Regions from separate parts of the Arthrobacter sp. AG1021 genome, predicted to be linked through region 2. Evidence: riboswitches for the same ligand, from Rfam matches in the RefSeq annotation. Region 2 holds a riboswitch; each other region holds the start of a gene.
What was found. Region 2 has a riboswitch for thiamine pyrophosphate ahead of DFO58_RS00555 (ECF transporter S component). Riboswitches for the same ligand answer to the same signal wherever they lie in the genome.

Region 1 (5,680 bases), 320 kb from region 2:
CGGCGGCCATCAGCGGGGCGTTGTGGGCGCGGGTCACGGCGCTGGCCAGCAGCACCGCGTCGCAGCCCAGCTCCATCGCCTTCGCGGCGTCGGAAGCGGTACCCACCCCGGCATCCAGGATCACCGGGACGGTGGCGCGGGAGACGATGGTGGCGATGTTGTGCGGGTTCAGGATGCCCAGCCCGGAGCCGATGGGCGCCCCGGCCGGCATGACCGCCGCGACCCCGGCGTCCTGCAGCCGGGCGGCCAGCGCAGGGTCGTCGTTGGTGTAGGCGAAGACCTCGAAGCCGTCGGCGACCAGCTGCTCGGCGGCGGCGAACAGCTCCAGCGGGTCGGGCAGCAGGGTGTGCTCGTCGGCGATCACCTCCAGCTTCACCCAGTTCGTTTCCAGCGCCTCGCGCGCCAGGTGGGCGGTGAGGATCGCGTCGCGGGCGGTGAAGCAGCCAGCGGTATTCGGCAGCGCGGCGATGCCGTGGCGCTGCAGCAGCTCGTACACGCTGGCCGAGCCGCCGGCCGAGTAGTGCCGGATGGACACCGTGGTCAATTCGGTGCCGGAGAGCGCGAGCGCCTGCTCCAGGGTGCTCAGCGAGGTGGCCCCGCCGGTGCCCAGGATCAGCCGGGAGCCGAAGCTGCGCCCTGCCACTTCGAAGGCGTCGTTGACGGCATCCAGCTCGGTGAGGTCCGCGGCGGTGGTGGTTTCAGTGGTGTTCTGCGTGCTGCTCTGCACTGGTTCAGCCTCCCTGGGCGGCGGTGACGAGTTCGACGGTGTGGCCGGCGGCCAATTCCCGCTGCGCCCAGGCGCTGCGCGGGACCACCGCGCCGTTCACGGCGACGGCCAGGCCCAGCTTGGTGCCGTCGGCGGCTTGGCCGTGTTCGTCAAGTTCGCGGCCCAGGTGCGCGGAGACCAGATCGCGCAGGGTGGAACCCTGCTGGATCGTGGTGGGGGTTGAGTTCAGCGTGATGTCGATGGTCATCGGTGCAGCTCCATTCGGGTCGGTGCAAGTCGTGAAGGGTCGGTGCGGGAAGTTTCAGCTCGGGAAAGTCCTGCCGGGTCCGGCGCACTCCCGCCGCTGAAGCGCGCGGGGTCCACGGCCCGGGCGTGCTCCGCGTGCGGCGGCTGGCCCAGGACCAGGTCCGCGGTCAGCGAGGAGCCGAACGGGGTGAGCAGCACCCCGTGGCGGGAATAGCCGGTGGAGAGCACCATTCCGTCATCCAGCCGCCCGATCAGCGGCCGGTCGTCGGGAGTGCCGGGCCTGGCGCGGGCGATGACCTCGTTCAGCGAGCAGTCGACGATCCCGGGCACCAGGCGGCGGGCGTTGTCCAGCAGCTTGTGCATCTGCCCGATGTTGACCGCCTCGTTGCCGTCCTCGCGGCTGCTGGCGCCCAGCACCAGCGAGCCGTCCGCGCGCGGCACCAGGTAGACCGGGTCGCGATGCACGATCCCGCGCACCGTGTGCGTGAGCAGCCGCGGGCCCGCAGGGCCCTGCAGCCGGAAGATGTCCCCGTAGACCGGGCGCAGCGGAAGTTCCGGCGTCCCGGCTACGGTGCCCAGGCCCGCGGCGAGCACCACCTGGTCCGCCTCGATGATCCGGCCGCTGCCGGTGCGCACCGCGTGGGTGGTCCCGGCACGCTGCAGCAGCTCGACGGCCGGTTCGCGGACCAGCTGGGCGTCCAGGTGCCCGGCCAGGATCGCCACCACGGAGCGCGGGTCGATCTGGTGGTCCCCGGCGCAGCGCACCGCGCCGGCGATGTTGCTGGCCAGCGCCGGTTCCAGCCGGCGGGCGGCGCTGGGCAGCAGGGTCTGCGCGCTGAAGCCCAGGGACGTCTGCAGCTGCACCAGCTCGTGCAGGGCGTCGCGGTCGGCCGGTTCGGCGGCGACCACCAGGGTCGCATTCTCCAGGTAGTCCGGGCGCCGTCCGGTGGCCTGCTCGATGCGCTGCACGAAATCCGGGTAGGCCTGGTTCGAGGCGCCGAGCAGTTCATGCAGGATTCCGTGGCCCCAGGTGGTTTCGGCGGCCGGGGCGAGCATGCCGGCGGCGGCGCGGCTTGCCCCCTGCCCGGAGTCCGGGTCGATGACGGTGACTTCGCAGCCGCGCCAACGCAGTTCGAAGGCGGTGGACAGGCCGATGATCCCGGCCCCGATGATGGCAACGTGCAACGAAGGCACTTCCTTCCTACGGCGGCATGACCCGCATCAGGTGTAGCGGTCGGCTCGGTGCCCTCTCAGCCTGGTCGGTTCAGGCTCCCGCGGAGTTGAAGCGATTATAGGCATGAGCTGCACCACAAATGCCAACTGTGCGCCGCGGGCGCGTCATCTTTGCGCGCGGCGGCGGCGGTCCGGGGGTCCTGGGCGCGTCGTTCCAAGGTGCCGGATGGGTAAATCCTCAAAGATCCATGAATTCATTTGCCCGCGCCCCGGCTCGTAGGGAAGCGTGGCGTGAAGGCGCCCGGAACCGGGCGGCACCGCAACCGGAAGGAGAACACAGTGCTGACACTGACCGATCAGGCCGATGCGATCGTGACCTCGCTGGTCACCAACCAGACGGAGGACACCGAGGCGGGGCTCCGCATCCAGCCCGCCGAGGAGACCGACGGCCAGCAGACCGAGCGTTTCGCCGTGCGGGTCGTCGACGGCCCGCAGCCGGCGGACCAGGTGATCCAGGGCGAGGGCAGCCCCGTCTTCCTCGACGAGCTGGTCACCGACGCCCTGGATGACAAGGTGCTCGACGCGAACGTGGATGCCGAGGGAACCATCACCTTCCAGGTCCTGGCCCAGCGTTAGGCTTGCGCCATCCGCAACCTGGGGCTGGTCCCCGGCGCGGCCGCGCACGCGCAACTGCCCGGGCAGCGCTCGTGCGGATCCGGTCTTCCCGAATCCGCATCCAGAGCCGCTGCACCGGGCAGTTGCATGTTGGCTATGTTGTGATGCGGCGTAGTGACGCGCCGGCTCCCTGCCGGCTTCCCGCCGCGGTTGGATGTCCGCTAGTCGACGATCTCGCTGGCGACCTTGGCCCCCAGCTCAACGGTGCGCGAGACCGTGCAGTACTTGTCATGGGAGAGCTTCACGATGCGCTCGACCATGCCGGCGGCCTTGCGGCCCTCGTCGGTGTCGGGGAACTTCAGGTCGAAAGACATCGTGATGTCGTCCATGCGCCCGGCGCCGTCCTCGTTCAGCTTGTAGCCGCTGGCGGCGACCTCGAACTTCTCCGGTTCGCTGCGCCGGGTGGTGGCCACGTCGACGTCGATGGCCGAGCAGCCGGCGATGGCCGCCAGCAGCAGCTCCACCGGGGTCAGCAGCCCCTCGCCCTGGCCGAACTCCAAACTGGCGCCGCTCTCGGCGCTGGTCGCCCGGTACTTCCTGGATTCGACTCGTTCGACTTTGACTTCACGCAGTTCACGGGTGTTTTCGCTCATGGATCTATCGTGACACGTCCGGGGCGGAAAGCTGGACATGGCGCAGCTGGATCCGGGCCAGCGGGTCGGTGTGCTCGGCTTCCTTTTCAACCTCGAAACCGTGGTCGAGGAAAAACGACAGGGTGCTCGCGTTCTGCCCATTGATCTGGATGCAGGTCGCCGGGCACAGCGTGAGGATGTCCTTCAGCAGCGCGCTGCCCACACCGTGGTGGCGGTCGTGGTGGCGCACCCATAAGAGCTCGATCTGCGTTTGGCTCCAGGCGGCGAAGCCGACGATCTCCTGGCCCAGCTGGGCGATCCTCACCGAGACGCGCTGGGAGTAGACCGCTTCGAGGGCGTTGGCGACGGCGTCCACATCGGCGGCCGAGAGGAAGTCGCGTCCTCCCTCCACCGAGTTGCGCCAAACATCCAGGAGTTCAGGGACTTCCTCCACGCTGGTCCAATTGCGAAGAACGAGCATCTCAGACATTGCCACTCCTCCCAGCTGCGGAATACTCCGCGTGTTGTCTCGTTATTTTCTCCTTGTGAGATGCCACAGAGAAGCACGGATAGGTAACAAGTAACGACTCATCTGCGCCGTAAAAGCGGGCCCGGGGATCTCGGACTGTCACAACTCACGACACAGCGAAGGCAGAAACCGCCTTGGCCCAGCCGGTAATTTCCTCTGCCACAATATCTGGTTGGTCAAGGTGCACGTTGTGCCCCGCCGCAGGAACAACAACGATTTCGGCCGATGGATACCTCGCCGCGAGCCTGCGCGGATCGGCGAAACCGGTGACGTGGTCATGTTTCCCGCACAGCATCAGCACCGGGCAGCGCAGCTGTCCGGTGCGCTCGACCGGCAGCTCGTCCAGGAAGTAGCGCTTGGACAGCTTGGCCAGCGAACGCAGGTTCACCGCGCGGATCCCGGGCAGTGCATGGGTGCGGAAGCGTTGCCAGTTCTCCACGGTCTGGAGCACCGACATCTGTTTGTAATGGTCGGCATCCTGCGCCGGCAGCCCAGCCAGCAGCTCGGGATCCTGCAGCAGGATTTCCCGCGGAGGCACGGTCCGCTGCGAATGCGCCAGATACACCAAGGGCGCCAGCATGGCGATGCCCATCACCTGGGCGCCGAAGCGGTCGCCCATCTCCTGGGCCAGCAGCGACCCGAGCGAGTTGCCGATCATCGCGAATGGCCGGTCCCCGCACTGCCGACGGATCAGCTGCTGAAGCCAATCGGCGATCTCCGGCAGGCCGGCGGCGCCATCCAGCGCAGCAGTGCCTCCCATGCCGGGAAGGTCAACGTAGATCCGCTGGAATATGCCGGTCGCCGCCAGCACCTCGTCCAGCGCCAGGAGAATCCGGTGGTCGACCCCGTGCCCGTGAACCAGCACCAACGGGATCCCGTGGCCGGCAACTTTCTGCACGCCGTCAATGTGGTGCTGGTTCATGCTCAGGGGCCATTCCTTCGAGGCTGGGGCGTCATCTCGGCGCGGGCCTCGAACGGATCATCGTCCGGCGGCTTGTTGCCTCGCGGCTCCGATGGCCGCGTTGTCCTTGTCCAAAATAGCGCTCACCAGCAGAAACTGTCCAAGAATGTAGGTGAGCATGATCCAGAAGTCCTGGGCCGGAACATCGATGTCGGTGAACGAGCGCAACGCGATCAGCGAGTCGGAGAAGAAGAAAATTGCCCCGCCCAGGCCGCCCTTCAACCCGGTCCCGGTCGAGAGCACCGCCATCGTCACCAGCGCCAGCCCGTAGACGATTACCGGCACCAGCAGCGCGTCGGCCGACGGGGCGCACAGCACCACCAGCCCAGCGAGCACCAGCAGATACGGCAGCAGCCAGACCGGGCGGCGGAGCACCGAGCTGCGCCACCACCGGCGCAGGAGCACGATATAGAAAACCTGCGCCATCAGGAAGGATCCGACCATGCTCAGGAATCCCGGATCTCCATGAAGCACCCGAGGGATCGAATCCCCAAGCCAGGAGAAGATCACCGCGACCAGCGCCAGCCTGACCAGGCTGCTCCGAGGAGCCGGCGTGCAGCCGAGAACGTACCCGCCGAGCATCGGCATCAGCAGAACCTGAGTGACCTCACCGAGCAGCTGCCCCGAGGCGAGCAGCTGCGACACCAGGTGGATCAGCGAAACCGCCAGCAGCAAGGCCAGGAACACCCGCGCCAATGGGCCGACGTGCGTGCCATGCCCCGGTCCCAGACGAACCCCGTCGATGCCCATCGCTCCCCCGCTCGTGAAACTGGTTTACGGACCGTCTGTTCACATGC
Region 2 (5,680 bases):
GCAAGTTCGGGCTGCTGCATGCGGCCGCGCAGGATGCAGACGCGTTGACCTGGGTGGTCATCGCCGCCGGCCTGCTGACCAGCCTGCTGACCCTGCTGGCGATCATCCGCGTGTGGGCCCGCATGTTCTGGCGCCGCGCGGCGGACGCCGAGATCCCCAACCCGGACCTGGTGGACGAGGCGGCGAAGGTCGCGGACCAGACCGCCGCCGGCGGCGCCCAGGCGCCGCACCTGGGCCTGAAGCTGGCCCGCGAACTCGAATCCGAGGCGCTGCCCTGGGGCATGCGCTACGCCACCGGCTCGCTGGTGGTGGCGGGCATCGCGCTGACGGTGTTCGCCGGGCCGATCTTCGAGTTCTGCCAGCGAGTGGCGGCGCAGCTGATCGCCCACGAACCGTACATCAACGCCATCCTGAGTTACTGAGCGGAGGGACAACATGCCGAACAAGAACCTGGCCCCGCGCGACCAGCGCATCGACGACGCGCTGGACACCGCCGGCGTCCGCCACCGCGCCACGCTTAAGCAGGAGTGGCCGCTGCTGCTCCTGCTGGTTTTCGTCTGGGGAGCGCTCTGGCAGGACTTCTCCCCGGGCAACCTGATCTTTGGCGCCGTCATCGCGCTGGTCATCGTGAACCTGTTCCCGCTGCCGCCGGTGGTGCTCTCCGGGCGGCTGAACCTCTGGTACTGCGTCAAGCTGTTCGGATGGTTCCTGGGCCAGGTCGTCGCCGCCAGCGTGCACGTCGCCTGGCTGGCGGTGGTGCGCGGGAAGAAGACGCGCAGCTCGGTGATCGCGGTGCCGCTGCGCACCGACTCGGACCTGATCGTGATGACCGTGGGCCATGTGCTGACGCTGATTCCCGGGTCCTTCGTGCTCGACGTGGACCGCAGCTCCTCGACCCTGTATCTGCACTACATCGACGTCGACTCGGCCCAGGAGGTCGCGAAGGCGCGGGAGAACATCCGCGACATCGAACGCCGCCTGATCATGGCCATCGGCAGCCAGGACGAGTACGAAGCCATCAAGAACGAATGCAGCCCCCGCGTGAGAAGGACAAAGGAGAAGCCATGATCGAAGTTGTCGTCTGGATCTGCGGCAGCCTGCTCGGGCTGGGCGCCATCGCCTGCCTAGTCCGTGTGGCGAAAGGCCCCTCGATCCTCGACCGGGTGCTGGCCCTGGATGTCATGCTGCTGATCATCTCCGCGGCCCTGTGCCTGGAGATGGCGTTGAACAGGCATACCGACTACGTGCTGTTCGTGGTCGCCGCCTGCACCATCGGGTTCATCGGCTCGGTGACCGTCTCGCGCTATGTCTCGGATCAGAGGAACGCGTAATGGACCTTTTCCTCGACATCCTCGTCGCCGTGCTGCTGATTCTGGGCTGCCTGATGTCCCTGATTGCCGGCATCGGCCTGCTGACCTTTCCCGACATGCTCACCCGCATGCATGCGGCCACCAAACCCCAGGTGCTGGGCTTCCTGCTGATCTTCGCCGGACTGGCCATCCACCTGCGCAGCTGGACCGTCATCCCGGTCCTCGTCCTTGCCTGGGCGATGCAGCTGCTGACCGCCCCGGTGTCTGCGCACATGATCGGCCGCGCCGGCTACCGCACCAAGCACGCGGCCAAGGAGACCCTGTACTCCGACGAGCTGCGCCAGGTCGTGGAGAAGGTGACCTCCGCCCCGCACACCGGGACCGTGCCGGAAATTGATCCGCAGGAGACCGGGCCGGACGCGAAATAACTTCAACCAACAGCAGCGGGCCATTCCCTGAGCAGGCAATGCCCCGCTGCTGTTGCGCTGGAGTGCTACTTGGTGAACTTGGCGATGGCCTTGGTGGTGCCGCGATCAGCCAGCACTTGGATGACCGCTGCGACCACGGCGGAGAACACGGCGAAGCCCAGCGCCTGGCGCATGGAAGCCTCGGCGGCTTCCTCGCTGCCCTTGCGCGGGGCGGTGTTGCCGGTGAAACCCTTCCAGACCTGATCGACCAGCTTGCTGCCGAGGAAGCCCGCACCCAGGGAAATGCCGGTTGCGATGAGCTTTTGTACTGCGTTCATGTGGACCTCACGTTCAACGTTGTGACTTATCGTTCCGTTGCCAGCTTACCTGCGGTATGGTGGGTGGGCAGTAATTATTCCGACAGGGGAGCGTCAAGCCGTTCGCGGCGAAAGGCGCTGAGAGTGCGATAGATCGCAGACCCTCGAACCTGCTCCGGTTAGTACCGGCGAAGGAAGTCGAGCATCTCGGATGCGGACCGGCGCTGGACAGCGCCCCGATTCCGTTCATCCCCCCTCCTGATCAAGGAGGACACCTCATGAGCACAACCCGCACGACGCAGCGCAGCACCTGGCGCGTAGTCGATATCGTCATCGCCTCGGTCATCGCCGTCGCTTCCGGCGTGGTCTTCTGGGCCTGGTCCGCGAGCTACGGCCTGTTCTCGCTGGCCTTCACCGCCTTCCCACCCGGCACTGCCCTGCTTACCGGCCTGTGGCTGTTCCCGGCGGTGCTCGGCGCGCTGATCATCCGCAAGCCCGGCGCCGCACTGTTCTGCGAGGTGCTGGCCGCCGTGGTTGAGGCGCTGCTGGGCACGCACTGGGGCATGCCGGTGCTGATTTCCGGCCTGGTCCAGGGCCTGGGCGCCGAGCTGGTGTTCGCGCTGTTCCGCTACCGCCGCTGGAACCTGCCGGTGGCGTTGCTTGCAGGCCTGGGCTCGGGCCTGTTTGCCGGCCTCAGCGAAGCCTACGTCGTGGGCAGCGTGGCCGAATACACCGAGTCCATGAAGCTGTTCCACGTGGGAGCCACCGCCGTGTCTGGCCTGGTTGTCGCCGGCCTGCTGTCCTGGTGGATTACCCGGGCGCTGGCCCGCACCGGCGCGCTGAGCAACCTCGCCAGCCGCCGCGCTCACCTGGAACCGGCGCTTGCGGTGCGCAAATGAGCGCCGCCGCCAACGGGCGTACGGCCCCGCTGACCCGGCAGGGTGTGGAGATCAGCGCGCGCGGCTTCACCTGGCAGCATGCCGAGCGCGACCGCCCGGCCATCGCCGGACTTGACGTGCAGATCCCTGCAGGTCAGAAGGTGCTCCTGCTGGGCCCGTCGGGGGCCGGCAAATCCACCTTCCTGCATGCGCTGGCCGGCGTGCTCGAAGTCGACCAGGACGCCGGTCCCGCCGGCGAGCTGCTGGTCGGCGGGCAGGACGCGTTCGCGCGCAGCTTCCCGGTGGGCCTGATGCAGCAGGATCCGGAAACCCAGGTGGTGCAGAGCCGGGTGGGTGACGACGTCGCTTTCGGCGCCGAGAACCTGGGCGTCGACCCGCAGGAGATCCGCGAGCGGATCCCGCAGGCGCTTGACGCCGTGGGGCTCGGCGCACTGGGCTACGAACATCGGACGCAGGAACTGTCCGGCGGGCAGAAGCAGCGCCTGGCCCTGGCCGGGATCCTGGCCATGCGCCCCGGGCTGATGCTGCTTGACGAGCCGACCGCGAATATCGACCCGGGCAGCATCCCGCCGCTGCGCGATGCGGTGATCGGTGCCGTGGAGTCCACCGGGGCGACGCTGATCGTGGTGGAGCACCGGCTGGAGGCGTGGGCCCGGCAGGTGGATCGGGTGCTGGTGCTGGCCCCCGGCGGGGGGATCGCCCACGACCTGCACCCCGAGGCGCTGGCCGGGGACGCGGCGGTGCGCGCCGAATTGGCGCAGGCAGGGGTCTGGATTCCGGGCTATGTTCCGCAGACCTCGCCGGCGCCGAGGGCCGGCGGCGCCCCGATGCTGCACGCCGAGGAGCTGGTTTGCGCGCGGGGCGAGCATGCTGTGCGCACCGCCCCGGCCAGCTTCGAGGTCACCGGCGGCAGGGCCCTGGTGATCCGCGGGGAGAACGGGGCAGGGAAGTCCACGCTGGCACTGACCCTGGGCGGGCTGCTGCAACCTGTGTCAGGCCAGTTCGCCGCCAGCCCCCAGCTGGCCGACGGGTTGCCGCCCTCGCCGTTCAGCTGGAAGGCCGGAGCGCTGGTCGCCCGCATCGGCTCGGTGTTCCAGGAACCCGAGCACCAGTTCGTCACCCAGTCCGTGCGCGAGGAGCTGGCTTTCGCGCCGCTGCGCGCCAGGCACGGCGCGGCCGAGGAGCAGAAGTACGATCCGCGGCAGGTCGAGGCCCGGGTGCAGGAGTTGCTGGAGCGGCTTGGCCTGCAGGACTTGGCCGAAGCCAACCCGTTCACGCTTTCCGGAGGGGAGAAGCGCCGGTTGTCGGTGGCCACAGTGCTGGCCGCCTCGCCGGACGTGGTGATCCTTGACGAGCCGACCTTCGGGCAGGACGCGAACACCTGGCGCGAGCTGGCGCAACTGCTCATCGAGGAACTCGCCGAATCCACCGCGATCATCGCGGTGACCCATGACGAGCATTTCGCCGCGGCGCTGGGGGCCGACGAGCTGGTGCTGGCGCCGGCCGAGGTGGCCGCCGCGAGGACCTCGTCGGGGCCGATGCTGGACGCCCCGGTGGGGGACAGCTGGCTGGCGAAGATCAATCCGCTGGCCAAGTTCGGCGCGATCGCCGGGGCCACCTTGCCGCTGATCAGCACGGTGGACTGGGTTTCGGCGGCGGTGGTCATCGCGGCCACGCTGCTGATGCTGCCGCTGGCGGGGCTGGGCATCGGCGGGTTCTTCCGCCGCGGCTGGCCGCTGCTGGCGGCCGGCGTTCTGGCGGCCTGGGGCATCGCCCTGGTGGGCCAGGATTCGGGACGGGTGCTGCTGGATCTGGGGATCTTCGACATCACCGAGGGCTCGGTGGCCGGAGGCGTCGCCACGGGGCTGCGCGCGTTGGCCATGGCGGTGCCGATGGTGCTGCTGCTGTCCACCACGAACCCCAGCGACCTGGGCGGCGCGCTGTCCCAGCAGCTGAAGGTGCCGCACCGTTTTGTGCTCGGTGCCTTGGCGGGCATGCGTCTGCTGGGCTTGATGGTGGAGGAATTCACCACGCTGACACTGGCGCGGCGGGCCCGCGGCATCGGCAACCTGGGCACCGTGCGCCAGCGCGTGGGTGCGAAGCTCGGCCAGCTGCTGGCGCTGCTGGTGCAGGCGATCCGCCGGGCCGGGCGCCTGGCCACGACCATGGAGGCCAAGGGCTTCGGCACCGGGCAGCGCACCTGGATCCGCACCGCCACCTTCACCCGGCGCGACGGTGCGGTGCTGGCCGCCGGCGTCCTGCTGGGCGCCGCGGCCATCGCGGCCGCCATCTGGGCCGGGACCTACAACCTGATCTGGTAGCCGGGGCTAGCGGATCGAATCGGCCAGGGCGGACAGCTGTTCGTGCAGCTCGGCGTCCATCCGGATCGGCTTGGCATCCAGGGTGCGCACCGGGGTGAGCAGGCGGACCGAGGACACCAGCCACACGCCGTCGGCCTGGTACAGGTCCTCCGGGCGCAGCGGGCCGTAGCCCAGCTCCCAGCCGTCCTGCTGCGCGGCGTCGAAGATGGCGCTCTGGGTGGTGCCGGGCAGGATACCGGTTTCCAGCATCGGGGTCAGCAGGCGGCGGGTTTCTCCGTCGCGTTGGGCCAGCAGCACGGTGGCGGTGGGTGCTTCGAGCACCACGCCGTCGGCGGAGGTGAAGATGACCTCGTGGGCGCCGTGCTTGCGGGCGTAGCGCAGCGCCGCCATGTTCACCGCGTAGGACAGGGTCTTGGCGCCCATCAG
Region 3 (5,680 bases), on a different contig from region 2:
CATGACCACCGGCGGCATCAGCGCGTGGATCCAGCCGGTGCCGGTCTTCTGTACCACCAGGCCCACCAGGAACAGCAGCGCGCCGGTCATCACGATGCCGCCCAGCGCCGCGGACATGTCGTGGGCCTTGGTGGTCGCGACCACCGGGGCGATCAGCGCGAAGGAGGAGCCCAGGTAGCTGGGCACCTTGTTCCTGGTGATCAGCAGGAAGAGGATGGTCGCCACGCCCGTGAAGAGCAGGGTCGTGGTGACCGGGAACCCGGTGATCGTGGGAACCAGGATGCTGGAGCCGAACATGGCCAGGATGTGCTGCGTGCCGATGGAGATCGTCTGCGGCCAATGCAGCCGCTCATCCGGGGCAACAACCTCACCGGGGGTGATGGTCTTGCCGTTGCCGTGAATGCTCCAACTCATGCAGTCCTCCAGACTCTGCGGCCCCAACGCGTTTTAGGCCGTAGAGAATTCTACGCTCTCGGCATGGGCCTGCGCGAAAAAGGCCAGCTCGTGCTCGCTGGAACGCAGGAACGCCTGGCGCATCCGCTCGCGCTGCGCCGGGTCCGCCAGTTTCCATGCGGCGCGCACCATCCCGATGGCCTGCGCGGTGGATTCGTCGAACTCCTCCGAGGCGTAGGTCTGAAGCCAGTCGCCGTAGGGGTGGCCTTCGTAGTTGGCCGCCGCAAGCCGCTTGCCGATGTCCTGGTACAGCCAGTAGCACGGCAGGATCGCGGCGATCAGCTCCGGGTAGCTGGAATTGCAGGAGGACAGGTGGTTCACGTAGTTCAGCGTGGTGGCCGACGGGTTCGCCAGTCCTTCCACCAGGTGGCTGCGGTGCAGCTGCAGCTCGCCCTCCAGGATTTCCCCGGCGCCCTTGGCCCAGAAGCGCTGGGAATCCAGCTCAGGGGCCAGCGCGCTGGCCTGCGCCAGCACCTGCGCGTAGCGCTGCAGGTACAGGGCGTCCTGCGCCAGGTAGTATTCGAACTTCTCGCGCTCCAGGCTGCCGTCGGCCAGCTGCACGATGAACTCCAGCTCGTCAATGCCCGCGCGCAGCGGTGCGATGTCCTCCCACCAGGCGGCCATCGGATCCGCGGCGCCTAAGAAGTCGACGAAGTGGTGCACCGGCCCGTGCCCGGAGCCCACCTGCAGCTCGTCAGCGGAGCCGATGGCGCGCAACAGGTAGCCCTTGGCCTGTTCCAGCGCGGTCGCCCAGTCGCCGGTGGCGGCGAAGCGGGTGGCCAGCGCGCTGGACAGGGTGCAGCCGGTGCCATGGGTGTTTTTGGTAGCCAGGCGCGGGGAGCTGAACTCGGCCAGCACCCCGGCGGCGGAGACCAGCGCATCGGGGCACTGCGCCCCGGCCAGGTGCCCGCCCTTGGCCAGCACCAGCACGTCGTGGGCGGAGGCCAGACGCCGGGCCTGCTCCAGCACGAGCTCCCAGTCCTGCGCGGCGGCTTCGCCGAGCAGCGCGCCGAGCTCGGCGGTGTTCGGGGTGATCACGGTGGCGCGGGCCAGCAGCGGGTACAGCGCGGCGGCGTCCTCCAGCAGGGCATCGCCGCTGGTGGCCACCATGACCGGGTCCAGCACCACCGGGGCGTTGACGGTATCCAGCCAGGCGGCGACAGCGCCGATGATCTCCTGGTTTGCCAGCATGCCGATCTTCACCGCGTCGATGCGCACATCCGCGCTGAGCGTTTCAAGCTGCGCGGTGACGAAATCCCCGTCGATGGCCTGCACTCCGCTGACCCCGCGGGTGTTCTGCGCGGTCAGCGCCGTGATCACTGCCATGCCGTAGCCGCCGTTGGCGGCAATGGCCTTCAGATCGGCCTGGATGCCGGCGCCGCCGGACGGGTCGGAGCCCGCGATGGAAAGGATGTTCACCTGGCCGCCTCCCAGGCGGAAACCAGCTGGGCGCTGGCGCTGCGCGGATCATCTGCCTGGCAGACCGGGCGCACCACGGCCATCCCGGCGCCGCCGCCGGCGCGGATGGCCGCGGCGTCATCGGCGGTCACCGCGCCGATGGCCACGCAGGGCAGCGCGGTCCAGCCGGTGCGTTCCGCGAAGCCGTCCAGGCCCAGCGGGGTGGGGTGGTCCTTCTTGGTCGGGGTGGCGCGCACCGCGCCAACACCCAGGTAGTCGATGAACTCGGCATCCAGGTTGGCCTGGGCGATCTGCTCCCGCGTGGAGGCGCTGAGCCCGATGATGCCCTCGCCGATCAGCTGGCGGGCCAGGGACACCGGCACGTCCTTCTGCCCGATGTGGATGCCGGCCACCGCGGCCCCGGCGGCGCGGGCCGCCAGGAATACGTCGATGCGGTCGTTGACCAGCAGCTGCGCCTTGCCCTCGGTCAGCTTTACGGCCGCAAGCGTCAGCTCGAAGAACTCGCGGGCGCTTTCCTCCTTGGCGCGCAGCTGGATCCACTGGATCCCGCCGGCCACGGCTGCCTCGATCACCTCAAGGGTGCTATGCGGGCTGCAGCTGGCGGTGTTGGCCACCAGGTAGGCTCCGAGATCACGCATAGGTCTTTTCCTCACAGTTCAGGGTCTCAAGTGCGGCGGGCTCAACGGCCGCCAGGGAATCGAGGAAGGCCACGGCAAAACTGCCCGGCCCGGAGCTGGCGGCCAGCGCCTTTTCGGCGGCCAGGCCGTAGTAACCATGGGCCGCCACGGCGGCTTCGAACGGGTCCTCATGCACCGCGAGCATGCCCGCGCACACCGCACCCAGGGCGCAGCCTCCGCCGGTGATGCGGGTCAGGCCGATGCCGTTGGTGTGCACCAGCACGGTGCGCTGCGCGTCGATGATGGCGTCCGCCTCGCCGGAGATCGCGACCACCGAACCGTATTTCACTGCCAGCTCACGCCCGGCGGCGATGGCTTCCTGCACGCTGTCCAGCGAATCCACACCTCGGCCGGAGGACTCCCAGCCGGCCAGCGCCATGATTTCCGAGGCGTTGCCGCGGATCAGAGTGGGGCGGCGGGCGACGATGCGCCGGGCGAATTCCGTGCGGACCGGCAGCGCTCCGACGGCCACCGGATCCAGCACCCAGCGGGTGCCTGCGGCGCTCGCCGAGTCGACGGCTTCTTCCATGGCGCGCAGCTGCTCGGTGGTGGGCGTGCCCAGGTTGACCAGCACGGCCGAGGCGGCCGCGGCGAACGGCCCGGCTTCCCCGGGCAGGTCAGTCATGGCCGGGGCCGCGCCGGAAGCCAGCAGTACATTGGCGGTGAAGTTGGTAACCACGGTGTTTGTCAGGCAGAACACCAAGGGGGATTGTTCCCGGTAATTGCGGGCAACAATAGGCAGAGTCATGCGACATCCCTCCGCTAGCTTGACCTAGTTCAGGTTCAACGGGTCTCATCTCAGTCGGCTTCTCCGACACCCCGTGTCACTGATCCCGAGGGTACGCAGATATCTTCGCAAGGACAAATCCTTAACGCCGTTGGAAGTTGGCCGGCCCGTGCCGGCCGCTAGAGCCTCGGATCTTCGTAGCCCCTGCCGCGATCGATATTCTTCCGTGCTTCTCGAAGTGCCCTGGAGATTTCCGGGTCAGATCCTTCGAGGTCGTCGGCTCGTCGGTCGAGACTGCGCATGGCGCCTATGGCAAACGGCAGCGCGCAAAGTATGACCAAAACGCAGACGATCAAAATCGAAACCGGATCCACAGGTTATCCATTCCAAGCATTGCGGTGAGCTTAGGCTGAGCCTACAAAGAGGGGCGGACACCGTCAACCGAATCCCGGCTGCTCGGGAAATGATGCGGTGGTGACAGGGTTACCGAGCTATCGCGTCCTCCGCGCAACCAGCGCCTTCACCGTCGCCGCGTCCACCCCCAGCTCCGCGGCCAGCGCCCAGACCCTGTCCACTGCCTCGACCAGGTGCTCGTCCAGCGCTGGCTGCCCTGGCAGCTCATTGACCACGGTGCCCGCCCGGCGGCGCGAGGAGATCAGTCCTTCGGCCTCCAGTTCCTTGTAGGCGCGGGCCACGGTGCCGGCGGCCACACCCAGATCGGCGGCCAGCGCGCGCACCGTGGGCAGCCTGCTCCCGGCGGCCAGTTCGCCCAGCGAAATCAGCGAAGCCACCTGGGCGCGGATCTGTTCATAGGGCGGCAGCGCCGAGTCCAGGTCAACGGTGATCTGGGCGCTCATCGGCGGCCCGCGTCACTGGTCTCCGGCCGCATCGAACCTTGCGGGCGCGGCAGCGCCAGCACCGCCGGCGCACAGAAGACCAGCAGGCCGAACAGGGAGAATTCGGCGAACAACTGGTATCCCATCATTGGCATGGCCACGAACGCGCCGGCGACTACGCGCAGCGAGCGGATTTCAAGCACCTGCCGATACCAGATTTCCACCTCTGCGCCCACCTGCCAAGGGATCGCCACGGAGCGGACGAGCAGGACGAATCCTGCATGCGCGGCGAGCAGTGCCGCGGCCAGCCCGGCAATGATCCACCGGTTCGGCGCGACAAATCCCCGCAGCGGATCCAGCGGAGGGAAGAGCAGGAAGTATAGGCTGGCCGCCATCAGGAGTCCGGCAACGACATAGGTCCACAGCGGCAGCCGTGCGGCGGGTTTGGGCATTCGCGCGGCCGCGCGGGTCTTGATCGCCATGTACGCCAGGTAGGCGGCGTTGACCAGCAGGTAGAACAGCGTCGCGCCCGCGAGGAGGGCCAGGATGGCGGTGGCGCGTTCGGCGGTCGGCATCTCCTGCGTCTCGGAGCTCGGCAGCATTGGCCATCCGACGGCGACCAGCAGGATGGCAGCCATGGCGCTCAGATACTGCACCGCGAACAGCTGCTCGCGCAGCCGGGTGAAGGCGCTGGAGACGGCCGGCCGCAGGGATTCGAAGTTCACCGGCGGGCGCCAGAAGAACATGACGACGGTGATCGCCAGGGCGATGTAGTTGGCGGTCTGGTCCCACCGGCCCGCGAGGTCGTTCATCCGTTCCCAGTACTCGATGCCTTCGCCACCCATGGATTTGTCGGCGTCATCGGAGATCCACCGTGCCTTGAAGTGCAGGGCTTCGCCGGCGAGGCCGGCCAGGAGCACCGTCACCGTGCGGTAGAGGCGATTGAGCCAGGTGATGCGCAGCAGCCGGTTGTCGTGCTCGCTGATGCCGTCCAGCGGCTTGCGCCGCAGGATGAGGATGGTGGCGGCGAAGGCGGCGACCAGCAGGAGGACCAGGCTCAGTGCCAGATAGGGCAGGACCTCTGCGGCCGAACGCAACCCGTCCTGGGCATCGGCGGTCATGTAGTAGCCGTCGCCGTCGTCCTCGATGACCTCCGGCGTGGGGGCGAAGCCCGTGACGTCGCGGACGCTGTAAATCGCCAGCATGCCGGCGGCGAAGGTTGCCGCCATGATTCCGACCAGGGACTTGGGCACCAGCCCGGACAAGGTCCGAGGCTGCAGCGAGGCCGTGCGCTTCGGCCGGAGCTTGTGGGGCCAGGTGAACTGCCCTGCGATGTAGATGAACGCGACCCACAGCGCCGGGGTCGCGGCCGCCCCGATGGCCTCGGGAATGCGAAGCGGCGATTCGTCGTAGTACGGGACTGCCGCGAGGGTGCTGAACCAGTCGGCCGACGTGCTGGCGAAAAATCCGATGAGCGCGCACCAGAAGGCGTGCCGGCGGGCCAGAGCCAGCCGGTCTCCGCCCTCCTTGGACGCGAGGTTGCGCAGGATCACGTAGATGACCAAGGC

Region 1: it holds a riboswitch for thiamine pyrophosphate, as region 2 does, so the genes downstream of both, thiO (glycine oxidase ThiO) here and DFO58_RS00555 (ECF transporter S component) in region 2, are expected to answer to the same signal.
Region 3: it holds a riboswitch for thiamine pyrophosphate, as region 2 does, so the genes downstream of both, thiM (hydroxyethylthiazole kinase) here and DFO58_RS00555 (ECF transporter S component) in region 2, are expected to answer to the same signal.

Annotation. Positions count from the first base shown of each region.
Region 1 is NZ_RBLB01000006.1:406,346-412,025, reverse strand. Features, by position in the region: gene DFO58_RS02180 (thiazole synthase) at 1-670, opposite strand, end outside; gene thiS (sulfur carrier protein ThiS) at 732-974, opposite strand; gene thiO (glycine oxidase ThiO) at 971-2,167, opposite strand; TPP riboswitch at 2,155-2,259, opposite strand; gene DFO58_RS02165 (Fe-S cluster assembly protein HesB) at 2,486-2,782, shown strand; gene DFO58_RS02160 (OsmC family protein) at 2,983-3,414, opposite strand; gene DFO58_RS02155 (GNAT family N-acetyltransferase) at 3,419-3,883, opposite strand; gene DFO58_RS02150 (alpha/beta hydrolase) at 4,029-4,844, opposite strand; gene DFO58_RS02145 (lysoplasmalogenase) at 4,902-5,633, opposite strand.
Region 2 is NZ_RBLB01000006.1:81,448-87,127, forward strand. Features, by position in the region: gene DFO58_RS00530 (Na+/H+ antiporter subunit D) at 1-422, shown strand, start outside; gene DFO58_RS00535 (Na+/H+ antiporter subunit E) at 436-1,068, shown strand; gene DFO58_RS00540 (monovalent cation/H+ antiporter complex subunit F) at 1,065-1,331, shown strand; gene mnhG (monovalent cation/H(+) antiporter subunit G) at 1,331-1,738, shown strand; gene DFO58_RS00550 (DUF4235 domain-containing protein) at 1,804-2,055, opposite strand; TPP riboswitch at 2,130-2,248, shown strand; gene DFO58_RS00555 (ECF transporter S component) at 2,313-2,933, shown strand; gene DFO58_RS00560 (ATP-binding cassette domain-containing protein) at 2,930-5,254, shown strand; gene DFO58_RS00565 (aminodeoxychorismate lyase) at 5,261-5,680, opposite strand, start outside.
Region 3 is NZ_RBLB01000011.1:13,822-19,501, reverse strand. Features, by position in the region: gene DFO58_RS15360 (solute carrier family 23 protein) at 1-414, opposite strand, end outside; gene thiD (bifunctional hydroxymethylpyrimidine kinase/phosphomethylpyrimidine kinase) at 448-1,872, opposite strand; gene thiE (thiamine phosphate synthase) at 1,869-2,510, opposite strand; gene thiM (hydroxyethylthiazole kinase) at 2,503-3,297, opposite strand; TPP riboswitch at 3,287-3,381, opposite strand; gene DFO58_RS15340 (GntR family transcriptional regulator) at 3,768-4,133, opposite strand; gene DFO58_RS15335 (hypothetical protein) at 4,130-5,680, opposite strand, start outside.